4 regions of the Vibrio sp. 1401 genome follow, and region 1 is predicted to be linked to each of the others. Evidence: predicted binding sites of a transcription regulator. Region 1 holds the regulator's gene; each other region holds the start of a gene.
What was found. The regulator PurR, encoded in region 1, represses purine synthesis genes. The targets are predictions, from matches to a motif close to TNANGNAAACGTTTNCNTNA.
Positions count from the first base shown of each region.

Region 2: the regulator PurR is predicted to act here: its motif matches at 1,709-1,728, upstream of R7Z77_RS05385 (NCS2 family permease).
Region 3: the regulator PurR is predicted to act here: its motif matches at 1,324-1,343, upstream of purL (phosphoribosylformylglycinamidine synthase).
Region 4: the regulator PurR is predicted to act here: its motif matches at 1,643-1,662, upstream of purE (5-(carboxyamino)imidazole ribonucleotide mutase).

Region 1 covers NZ_JAWOWF010000013.1:51,754-54,955, reverse strand. The annotation lists gene torD (molecular chaperone TorD) at 1-573, shown strand, start outside; gene purR (HTH-type transcriptional repressor PurR) at 1,042-2,046, shown strand; cyclic di-GMP riboswitch class I at 2,334-2,423, shown strand; gene R7Z77_RS09135 (TfoX/Sxy family DNA transformation protein) at 2,540-3,130, shown strand.
Region 2 covers NZ_JAWOWF010000006.1:111,122-114,323, reverse strand. The annotation lists gene tet(34) (oxytetracycline resistance phosphoribosyltransferase domain-containing protein Tet(34)) at 1-134, opposite strand, end outside; gene R7Z77_RS05385 (NCS2 family permease) at 399-1,688, opposite strand; gene R7Z77_RS05380 (aminoacyl-histidine dipeptidase) at 2,712-3,202, shown strand, end outside.
Region 3 covers NZ_JAWOWF010000006.1:98,521-101,722, reverse strand. The annotation lists gene purL (phosphoribosylformylglycinamidine synthase) at 1-1,182, opposite strand, end outside; gene mltF (membrane-bound lytic murein transglycosylase MltF) at 1,482-3,059, shown strand.
Region 4 covers NZ_JAWOWF010000021.1:1,935-5,136, reverse strand. The annotation lists gene R7Z77_RS12350 (5-(carboxyamino)imidazole ribonucleotide synthase) at 1-1,082, opposite strand, end outside; gene purE (5-(carboxyamino)imidazole ribonucleotide mutase) at 1,087-1,572, opposite strand; gene R7Z77_RS12340 (L-threonylcarbamoyladenylate synthase) at 1,772-2,329, shown strand; gene hemF (oxygen-dependent coproporphyrinogen oxidase) at 2,377-3,202, shown strand, end outside.

The DNA.
Region 1 (3,202 bases):
CTAACAGAGAAAGAATTGGAAGCCTATCACAGTGTTGAAATTCGCAGTTTTCTCGCAGGTTTAGGTGAAAATGAGTCGCTAAAACCAGCCGTTGATAGCCTAGTTGATGCGCTGAATCGGTTACAAGATCGTGAAGATGCACAACTAGAGCTTGCAGCTGACTTTTGTGAACTGTTTTTGAAGACAGAAAAATACGGCGCTCTTCCTTACGCATCCATGTACATTGGTGAATCAGGTTTACTGAATGACAAGCCAGCTGAGGAAATGGAAAAGTTGATGGCTGAATTTGGCGTTCAAGTAGACGAAAACCTAAAGGAACCTGCGGATCACTTAGCCGTTGAGCTCGACTTTCTCGGGAACATGATTATCCGCTCAAACGAGCTTGAACAAGAAAAACACATGGAAGAAGCCTTCGTTAAACAAAACGACTTTATCCAGCAACAATTGATGTCTTGGTTACCTCAGTTTTCAGACAAATGTAAACAATTCGACGAATTTGGATTTTACTCGAGTGTCGCGAAACTATTAGTTGCATTTTGTAAACTAGACAGCGCCTACCTTCTTGGTGAATAATTGCCGCCTATTTTTAGGGAGCCTGCCTATCGGGCTTCCTGTATGCCTGAAAGTGACCAATTGTAAGTAACTTGGGTATAATATTCGTTTGCCTTAACTTAGCGCAAAGACGCTTGGTTATTTAGCAGTCAAAATGTGACTTCAAATACACAAATCTCTTGCTGAAAACATTGCTAGTCAGTTCACATAGGGCTAAAATGTGAGCGCAAACGATTAAATATGATTTATATGTAAACCGCTGAAATATAGCGGTTTTTGTGTTTTCTTAACAGGTTGATGGCAATTTCTCATCAGATAGAAAAAAGATAAAATTCATCGACCGATGCTGCTACGTACCCTTTTGTCGCACTTGGATCAACCGCTGCCGAGACACTTAGCGCCAATTTTATATTGCTAGGTGTGAAACCATTAGAGCATCAGGTACATCCAATACGACATATTTCAGTAGCTCGATACAGGACACCATTTATGGCCACGATAAAAGACGTTGCTCGCTTAGCCGGCGTTTCCACTACGACAGTTTCGCACGTTATCAATAAAACGCGTTTCGTTGCAGAAGCAACGCAAGAAAAAGTAATGAAAGCCGTTGACGAGCTGAATTACGCGCCAAGTGCCGTTGCACGCAGCCTAAAATGCAACTCAACTCGTACGATTGGCATGTTAGTAACTCAATCAACTAACCTATTTTTCTCAGAAGTGATTGATGGCGTTGAGAGCTACTGTTACCGCCAAGGCTATACTCTGATTTTATGTAACACAGGCGGGATTTACGAAAAACAACGCGATTACATTCGTATGCTGGCTGAAAAGCGCGTTGATGGCATCCTAGTGATGTGTTCTGACTTAACCGAAGAACTAAAAGAGATGCTTGACCGTCATGCGGACATTCCTAAAGTGGTCATGGATTGGGGCCCAGAGAGCTCACAAGCAGACAAGATCATGGATAACTCAGAAGAAGGTGGCTACATTGCAACCAAACATCTGATTGACAATGGTCATACGGATATCGCTTGTCTAAGCGGTCATTTTGAAAAGCTTGCTTGCCAAGAGCGCATTGCAGGTTTCCGTCGCGCAATGAGCGAAGCGAACCTAGCTGTAAATGAAGACTGGATCCTTGAAGGTAACTTTGAATGTGATACGGCCGTATTAGTTGCAGATAAAATTACCGCAATGGACAAGCGCCCGACGGCGGTATTCTGTTTTAACGACACAATGGCTCTAGGCCTAATGAGCCGCTTGCAACAAAACGGGATCAAAATTCCTGAAGATATTTCAGTGATCGGCTACGACAACATCGAGCTTGCGGAATACTTCTCTCCACCGCTAACGACTATCCACCAACCTAAACGTCGTGTTGGTAAAAATGCATTCGAAATTCTACTTGAGCGTATCAAAGATAAAGAACACGAAAAACGAATTTTCGAGATGCAACCTGAGCTTGTAATTCGAAATACTGTGAAAAAAATGAACTAAATTTCACTGTATTTAACCGTGTTAAATAAGCGCTCTACAGGGGCGCTTATTTTTTTGGAAAAATTAAGCATTCTCTAATACTTCACACCACTCTAATAACAATTGACTAACGTTAACTCCCTGTTTTATATAAATGTAATATATATTAAGAACTCCTTTTCAAAGGCCAATTTGCACCTTTCCATATGCAAAATAGAGCATTCAATCTATCATTTTTATTGAACCGAAATCACACTTTTAACGCTAAACCGTGATGTTAATTCAATATAAGAAGTATGCTCATTGTGTCACGCACAGGGCAAACCATTCGAAAGAGTGGGACGCAAAGCCTCCGGCCTGAACCATATTACGATATGGAAGGTAGCGGGGTTACCGATGGCAAGTGTGTAAGCAATGACTTTACTCTGTAATGACATTGTTTTTACGCATGTTTGCTACTCTCTCGGACCTGACTTTTGGTGGCGTAATATTAATTACACCGAGATAACAAAACATGGATAAACCGATACTCAAAGACTCTATGAAGCTATTTGAGGCACTTGGTAATATCAAGTCGCGCTCAATGTTTGGTGGCTTCGGACTATTCGCTGATGAAACAATGTTTGCACTAGTGGTAAACAATCAGCTTCATATCAGAGCAGACCAAAAAACTTCATCTGACTTCGAGAAACAAGGGCTAAAGCCTTACGTTTATAAAAAACGTGGCTTTCCAGTCGTTACAAAGTACTACGCTATTTCCAGCGATTTATGGGAATCAAGCGAACGCTTAATCGAAGTAGCGAATCAATCATTGAAAAAGGCAAAGCTTGAGAAAGAACAGCAAGCAAGTACAAAGCCTAACCGTTTGAAAGATTTGCCTAACTTACGACTGGCTACCGAGCGCATGCTAAAAAAAGCCGGCATCGAATCCGTAGAGAAGCTTGAAGAGGAAGGTGCGCTTAACGCCTATAAAGCGATAAGAGATACGCACTCTGCAACCGTCAACATTGAGTTGCTATGGGCACTAGAAGGGGCTATCAACGGCACTCATTGGAGTGTGGTACCTCAAGCTCGCCGAGATGAGTTGATGAACGGCCTCCAATAAAAGTCGGCCTAAAAACTATCTTGTAAAACCGCAGTCTAATCTGCGGTTTTTTTGTGAAATTTTTTCGGTTTT
Region 2 (3,202 bases), on a different contig from region 1:
ATAGCGCCAGGAACCAAACCGCCGCGGCTTACCGCCCAAATTCCTTTCCATTGCTCAGCTGGCATTTGTTTTTCAGCCAGTTCACGGCAGTAAGTCTGCATTGCATCCCAAGTGATAATGAATTTTTTACTCATTGTAATAACCTAATAATTTGAAAATATGCATCCTCAAAATCTAGCGAAGTCACTCAAAAGCGGAATGCTCACTAACTTCTCCAAAATGTTTGGAGACGAGGATTTCAAGCTGCGCAAACGATTATTCTACCGAAACACACCGCTAATACCAACGGTGATATCAAAATTCTCTGCCTATTCCGCAGAAAAACCGTCTTCTGTGAACAACGTAAAAAAAGAAAAAGCCAGCGTGAATAAATCCACACTGGCTTTTTGCTCGAGAAATTAACCGACGAGGTATTTAACGATGAAGATGGCTGACATCACCCATACACTCATCGACACTTCACGGCCCTTACCGCTGAATAACTTGATCGCCGCGTATGCGATAAAGCCTAACGTGATACCTTCTGCAATCGAGAATGTTAGCGGCATAACTAAACAAGTCACAACAACTGGGGACGCTTCAGTTAGGTCACGCCAATCAATGCTTACTAGCCCAGACAGCATCAAGATCGCCACATAGAATAGCGCACCTGACGTTGCATAAGCAGGGATCATACCCGCAAGTGGTGAGAACAATAGAGCAAGTAGGAAGAGTACACCAACAACCACGGCTGTTAGACCAGTACGCCCACCCGCAGCTACACCAGAAACGCTTTCAATATAAGATGTCGTGTTGGAGGTACCAAGTAATGCACCTACTGACGTTGCTGTTGAGTCTGCAAGTAACGCTTTGTTTAAACGAGGGATGTTGCCATTCTCGTCAGTTAGACCAGCTTTTTGAGAAACGCCAACGAGCGTACCTGCGGTGTCAAATAAATCGACAAATAGGAAAGCAAATACGACGGAAATCATGCCTACTTCAAACAAACCAGAGAAATCCAGTTGCATGAAAGTTGGCGCAATGCTTGGTGGCGTTGACATAATACCGCCCCACTGCACATCACCAAATAGAAGACCAAGCGCTGTAACGCCAAGAATGGCGATCATCACCGCACCTTTCACACCACGGTGAACCAGTGCAATCGTAAGAAAGAAACCAATCGCGGCCAATACAGATGGCAATGATGTGATCTCTCCCATAGAAACTAATGTCGCTGGGTTATCAACGACGATACCTGCATTTTTTAATGCGATAAACGCTAAGAAAAGACCAATACCAGCTGAAATACCTGTTCGTAGAGAATGCGGGATCGAGTTAATAATCCACTCACGGATCTTAAATACGCTTAAAAGAATGAACAGAAGGCCAGAAACAAATACAGCCGCCAACGCAACTTGCCACGTATAACCCATTCCCAATACAACAGAGTAAGTAAAAAATGCGTTCAGGCCCATTCCTGGTGCCTGTGCGATTGGGTAATTGGCAACAAATCCCATGATAAAACAGCCGATTGCGGCAGCAAGACAAGTCGCGACAAAAATGGCGCCACGGTCCATACCGGTATCCGACAGGATCGCTGGGTTTACAAAAATAATGTAAGCCATAGTTAGGAAGGTCGTAACACCTGCAATGATCTCAGTGCGCACATTTGTGCCATTTTCACTGAGTTTAAAAAGCCTCTCGAGCATGATCGAATCCTGTAAAGGTAAAAAGTAAACGGTTGCGTAATCGATTGGCGGGAATTATAAAGTTATCAAATAGCAAATTCTAGATAGAATCTTCACTCTAATGCGTTTTTTTTCTTTGGATATGAAACACATTCTCTAATCTATCATAGCAAGCAAAGAAATATATTCTTATAAAACAATAGGTAACCCAGATAACACAGTTCTCTAAAAGAGAATAAAAACTGAGCAATGTACTAAACTTTCAGATGAAAAAGGCCCATTTTAAACATGGTATCTAACAGATTTGATGGAAAAGTCGATAAAACCGAAGAATGGGGAATAGAAGAAGGCTTTGATGGCAATAAGTGAGTCAGGAAGAGAAAATAGAGATAAAAAAACGCCACCCAATTTGGGTGGCGGTGAATCATGTCAGCACTATCACTGAAAAAAAATTCCAATTTATAGGGGTGAACAAACTGTTCGAGTCACATGCGTTGACTTCACTTAGTAGCCAAAGCTTGTTGGGTATACAAAGTTACCGGTGTAAACAGACTTGCTATTCCAGAACATTGTACTTGGTAAACCTTTCATAACTATCACCTTTTAAATCAATTAAACATTCGTTGATTTCTCGGTTCCTTGGAGGCGATAAAACGGACTCATCCTTTGAGCATTTCATTCTTCTCTCAGAAGCTGGTTACAAATATACCACCAAGAAATTTAATTACAAGCATTTTAGTGATTGAAATCACAAAAAATGCACAAATTGACCTTTATCAAAGTTTATGTGTAATTAAATTACAACTTTATGAATTAAAAAATAAAGCCACTTTCAGAATATATGATAGAGAACACATAGTGCTTGTTATTGTATTCACAAACTGTGACAGTTCTGAGAGAAATCCTTGTGATCGCGACTACTCGTACTCCTTATCTGGTGGTATGCTAACGGCAATTTGAAGGCCAAATCGTCTAGCATTTAATGCTACCTTGATAATATTTTTACGGTATATATTTGGCAAAGCACATCAAAAGGAGTCCTCCGTGTCTGAGTTCCATTCTGAGATCAGTACCTTATCACCTGCTCCACTTTGGCAGTTTTTCGATAAGATTTGTTCTATCCCTCATCCATCGAAACATGAAGAAGCATTAGCACAGTACATTATCAACTGGGCAACAGAGCAAGGCTTTGACGTTCGCCGTGATCCAACCGGTAACGTGTTCATCAAAAAGCCCGCGACACCAGGAATGGAGAATAAGAAGGCTGTTGTACTTCAAGCACACATCGACATGGTGCCGCAGAAAAACGAAGACACTGAACACGACTTCACCAAAGATCCAATCCAACCTTACATCGATGGCGAATGGGTAACTGCGAAAGGCACGACGCTTGGTGCAGATAACGGTATTGGTATGGCTTCTTGCCTTGCTGTATTGGCATCTAAAGATATTAAGCACGGTCCACTCGAAGTTCTGCTGACGATTGATGAAGAAGCAGGCATGACTGGCGCATTTGGCCTTGAAGCTGGTTGGTT
Region 3 (3,202 bases), on a different contig from region 1:
TTCTTCGTAAGTACGGAAGTAACCCAATAGATTTGGACGACCAAATTCGTTGTTGAATGCCGCGCCGCCAAGAGGGCCTTCAAGCATGATGTCTAACGCATTCACAATACGACCCGGCTTGCCGAAGTCGGTTTCCCATGGCTGTTCAAAACCAGGAATACGTAAGTTAGAAGTTGTAAAACCAACCAGACCCGCTTTTGGCTTACCGCCGATACCCGTCGCGCCTTCGTCACGAATTTCACCGCCTGAGCCAGTCGATGCGCCCGGCCACGGAGAGATTGCCGTTGGGTGGTTGTGCGTTTCTACCTTCATCAAGATGTGCGTATCTTCATGGTGGTACGTGTATTGACGAGATTTAGGGTCAGGGAAGAAACGCCCCGCTTTAGAACCTGTCATAACGGCTGCGTTGTCTTTGTATGCAGACAGCACATAGTCAGGTGTCGTTTCAAAAGTGTTTTTGATCATTTTGAACAAAGACTTAGGTTGATCTACCCCGTCGATAGTCCAATCTGCGTTAAAAATTTTGTGGCGACAATGCTCTGAGTTCGCCTGAGCAAACATCATCAATTCAATGTCGTTTGGGTTACGCCCAAGCTTAGTAAAGTTCTCTACCAAGTAATCAATTTCATCTTCTGCGAGTGCCAAGCCAAGGGAAACGTTTGCCTCTTCAAGCGCCAGACGACCGCCAGCTAAGATATCAACATGTGCTACAGGCTTAGGCTCTGCAACAGTAAATAATGCTGATGCGGCTTCAAATTCTGTGAATACTGTTTCCATCATGCGGTCGTGAATTAACGCTTTAACAGCGTCAGCTTGAGCTTCTGATAGAACAACTGAAGATTCGACATAATAAGCCGTACCACGCTCTAGACGTTTCACTTTATCCAGACCACAGTTAACAGCGATATCGGTAGATTTAGAAGACCAAGGCGAGATAGTGCCAGGACGAGGCGTGACAAGAAGTAGAAGACCTTCAGGCTCATGCTCTTCGATGGTTGGGCCGTAAGTTAGTAACTTTTCAAGTTTTTCTAACTCTTGGTCATCAAGGTCTGACTTTAGATCGGCAAAGTGCATAAACTCGGCATAAATGCTAGTTACAGGCAGATCTTGTTCACGACAAAGTTCCAGTAGTTTATTAACACGAAACTCAGAAAGAGCTGGGGAGCCACGCAAAATTCTCATGTGCTTAGGTCTCTTATGCAATTGATTAAGGTGATATTGGAATAAATTCAGACACTTAAAATAAGCCCTGTCGAACCTATGCCGATTCCACCTCGTCATTGCGAGCGCATTATATAGTAATTGTTTTTGTGATGTAACATCAAAAGCAACCGTTTGCGTCATTTTTTTTGTCAAATTTGAATTACAACTAAAATGTCGATAAAACACACAATGTCACGTTATAAGTGTGTGATTCACTTTGCCCCATGAGCTCGCTTTGATATAAAGGCAAATAGAAATTTTCCAAGATGTACCTATTAATGCAAATAAGTCACTTCAACCGGCTCAAGCGCAGTGCTCTAATTTTAGTTTCTGTTCTTTTACTCTCTGCTTGCCAGATTGAGTCGGAGCCCAAAAGTGAATTTGAAAAAATTCAAGAACGTGGTGTGCTTCGTGTTGGCACGCTAAACAATCAGCTTTCCTACTACATAGGTCCCGATGGTCCCGCAGGGTTGGATTACGAATTGGCGCGTCAGTTTGCGGAGCAGCTCGGCGTCAAACTCGAGATTAAACCAGCCTTTCGCCAGGCTGAGCTTTTTCCTGCTCTTAAGAAAGGAGATATCGATATCATCGCTACGGGTTTAAATCAAACGTCACAAGCAGTCAAACGATTTAGACCAGGCCCTGCCTATTATTATGTAAGCCAACAAGTGGTATATAAAAAAGGGCAACTTCGACCACGTGATATCGAACAACTCATTGAATACCAAGCCTCGAAAGACGACGAGTCCGACGAAGATACAAATGCAGGCGCTCAAACATTAAAGATCGTTGAACAATCGCAATATGTTCCGACCCTAACAGCGTTAAAGAAGCAGTATCCAGAACTTCAGTTTGAAATTGTTGGTGATGCTGACACGAGAGACTTACTCAAATACGTATCGAAGGGTGAGTTACGTTTTACTGTGACTGATTCGGTGGAACTTTCCCTAGCTCAACGCCTTTACCCCGATCTTGCGCTCGCGTTCGAACTTACAGAAGATCAACCTGTGTCTTGGTTTACTCGACGTTCTGAAGACGAAAGCTTGTATGCAATGCTGATAGAGTTTTTCGGTAACATCAAACAATCAGGAGAACTGTCCACCCTCGAAGAAAAGTACATTGGTCATATTGAAGCATTTGACTACGTTGATACTCGCGCATTCATTCGAGCTCTGGATGACAAATTGCCTAAATGGGCACCTTTATTCCAAAAATACAGCGAAGAGTTCGACTGGCGATTAATTGCAGCATTGGCTTATCAAGAGTCACACTGGAAACCAACAGCAAAATCGCCAACGGGTGTTAGGGGGATGATGATGCTGACTCTGCCAACGGCGAAAAGCGTCGGGGTGACTGACCGTTTGGACCCTGAGCAATCTGTTCGTGGTGGTGTCGAGTACTTACGTCGTATTGTAAGTCGCGTGCCTGATAGCATTAACGAGCATGAAAAAATATGGTTTGCGTTAGCTTCATACAATATTGGTTACGGCCACATGATGGACGCACGACGACTCACCAAAGCACAAGGTGGCGATCCGAACGCTTGGGCTGATGTAAAAGACAGGCTGCCTTTACTGCGTCAGAAGCGCTATTACAGTCAAACTCGCTATGGGTACGCCAGAGGCGATGAAGCGCGTAATTACGTAGAAAATATTCGACGTTACTACCAATCCATCATTGGTCATGTCAGCCAACAGCCAGCGATTGATGAGAATAGCGATGACTTGCAAGTGATTCCGCCGCTCAACCCCGACATTTTGATATCGGGCGCAGTAGAGACCGTCGTAGAACAAGTCTCTGGCGCTTCTGACGTCACGGTTGAAGAAGACACCGAACAAGAAAGCATTGAAGAATAAACCCGCGGTAAACTAAAAAATGACGAGCCTATGAAGCTCGTCATTTTTGTTGAGTCCTAACGAAAACTTATCTAGACTCCAATATTCTGAGTGACACCAACCACACTCAACCATTCCTTTGGTTGGTCGCCTTTTCTTCATCG
Region 4 (3,202 bases), on a different contig from region 1:
TCCAATACGTCTGCTAATGCACAAAGTTTACGATTAAGTTCGCCAGTGTAGTCACCACATACGTTGATGTGGCCCATCTTGCGACCCGCACGTTTTTCTTTGCCGTACCAATGAATGTGGCAACCATCCATCGCTAGCAATGCTTCTGGTAGTGTGTCTTCACCAAGAATATTAATCATCGAGGTTTCACGAACCAACTTCGTGCTACCCAAAGGCATGCCGCACACGGCGCGTAGATGATTCTCAAATTGACAGGTTTCTGCACCCTGTTGAGTCCAATGACCAGAGTTGTGTACGCGTGGTGCGATTTCATTGACTAGCAAAGTACCGTCAACATCGAAGAACTCCAGCGTTAGCACACCAACGTAATTCAAGCTGTTGGCAACGGCCGTGAACATCTGTTTTGCTTGCTCTTGCAACTCTGGTGCATCAATCGCAGTAGAAAGGCTCAATACACCATTGGTGTGGACGTTCTCTGCCAGAGGGTACACTTCAACGCTGCCATCTTTACCGCGAGCACCAACCAGTGAAACTTCGCGGTTAAAAGGGACAAATTCCTCAGCAACAATCGCTTGAGTTGGTGTTGCGGCAATGCACTCTGCCATCTCAGTCCAAATGTCGTCGACTTGAGAAGCTTCTTTTAAGCGCCATTGGCCTTTACCATCGTAGCCACCCAATGCACTTTTCAGAACCATTGGCATACCAACGTGTTCAATTGCGCGCTCAAAGTCTTCACGAGTTTCAATGACGTAGTATTTCGCGTTGCGCACGCCAGCATCATCAAGCAGTGCTTTTTCAATACGGCGATCACCACCTGCTTTGATGGCTTGCGTACTTGGTAGGAACTTGCCGCTCGCTTCGCAAACCTTGAGCACGTCATGTGGAATATGCTCGAACTCGGCAGTAATCACATCAACTTGCGTAATCGCATTTTCCAAGCCATGGCTAAGTACCTGTTGAGTTAAAGGGTGAACGACATCACCGCTGCTGACATCGTAAGCTGAAATTTGAATATTCAGTGGCGCACCAGCCAGAGACATCATACGAGCCAACTGACCCGCACCAAGAACCAGTACATGCATCTGATTAATCCTCTGCAGGGTTTGCATTTGCGAGAACTGTTTCCGTTTGCTCATTACGGAATGCTTCTACCTTCGCCATGATGTTTTCATCATGAGTGCCTAGGATTTGCGCAGCTAGGATACCGGCGTTTGCTGCGCCCGCTTCGCCAATCGCCAATGTACCAACCGCAATTCCCTTTGGCATCTGTACAATAGAAAGCAGTGAATCCATACCTTTCAGTGCACGAGACTGAACGGGAACCCCAAGCACTGGCAAACTAGTAAACGCCGCCGCCATACCAGGTAGGTGGGCTGCACCACCTGCGCCTGCGATGATAACTTTGATGCCGCGTTCTTTTGCGCCACTGGCGTAGTCAGCCAGTAATTGAGGAGTTCGGTGTGCTGACACGACTTTTGTTTCGTAAGGCACGCCAAATTGATCTAGCATGTCCGCTGCTAGTTTCATGGTTGGCCAATCGGATTTAGAACCCATGATGATACCGACTTTCATCTCAAACTCCTTTAAGCTGCAAAAATTAGGTGAGCTATAAATTTGTGCGCATTATACGGGGATTTTTATCTCAAGCAAACGTTTGCGTCTTGTTGTTGGCGCTATTGATACATTTTATAAAAAAATTGCTTTAGTGTCTGAGAATGAATATTTGTACACTTAGTGAAAACAACACAGTCAAACAAATAGGAAGTAATCGGTGGATAACTTTGAACAAGTGCTCAACGCACTCAAGCAAGGCGAAGTGATTGCCTATCCAACAGAAGGGGTTTTTGGTGTCGGATGTGATCCAGATAACCCAGAAGCAATTCAAAAGCTATTAGAGCTCAAGCAGCGTCCGGTAGAAAAAGGGCTGATTCTCATCGCTGCAAGTTACGATCAGCTCTTGCCTTATATTGATGAATCTCAGTTGACTGAAGAACAATTACAGACTGTTCATGCCACTTGGCCAGGCCCATACACTTGGATCATGCCAGCGAGCGATAAAGTATCCAACTGGGTTTCAGGGCAGTTTGATTCAATTGCGGTTCGTGTGACTGATCATCCTTTGGTGCAAAAAATGTGTAATGCATTCGGAAAGCCGTTAACCTCTACCAGCGCGAATCTTTCCGGCTTACCACCGTGTATGACCACGGAAGAAGTCGAAGAACAGTTGGGTGATAAGCTGGTCGCCATTCTTCGTGGCGAGACCAGCGGTCGTGATAAACCCAGCGAGATTCGTGACGCCAAAACTTCACAAATATTAAGACAGGGTTAACCCTGCTAGCCAGCCATCATTAGGTTTCACGTAATAGGTAATAACGTATGTCAGCGATCGATAAGCACGCCGTAAAGCAGTTCTTGATGTCACTTCAGGACTCCATTTGTCAGCAGTTAGAACAAGAAGATGGAAAGGCCGTCTTTGTCGAAGATGCATGGCAACGTGAAAAAGGAGAGCGTCTGGGTGGCGGTGGTCGCTCACGTGTTTTGCGTGATGGCCTTGTTTTCGAGCAGGGAGGCGTGAACTTCTCGCATGTGGAAGGGAAAGAAATGCCAGCATCTGCGACAGCGCATCGCCCAGAGCTAGCGGGTCGTCGTTTTGAAGCGATGGGTGTTTCTTTGGTTATTCACCCTAAAAACCCTTACGTACCGACTTCACACGCCAATGTCCGCTTCTTTATTGCAGAAAAAGATGGCGAAGACCCAATTTGGTGGTTTGGTGGTGGTTTTGACCTAACGCCGTTCTATCCATTTGAAGAAGATTGCCAATCATGGCACGACACTGCAAAACTGCTTTGTGCGCCATTTGGTGACGATGTTTACCAAGAGCATAAAGCATGGTGTGACAAATACTTCTTCCTACCACATCGTAATGAAACTCGCGGTGTTGGCGGTTTGTTCTTTGATGATCTAAACCAGTGGGAATTTGATAAGTGTTTTGCTTACATCAAAGCAGTGGGTGAAGGCTATTGCCAGGCTTACTTGCCGATCGTTTCTCGTCGTAAAGAGATCAAGTATGGTGAGCGTGAGCGTGAATTCCAACTATATCGTCGCGGCCGTTACGTAGAGTTCAACTTAGTGTATGACCGTGGCACCTTATTTGGTTTACAAAGTGGTGGGCGTACTGAGTCGATTCTGATGTCAATGCCGC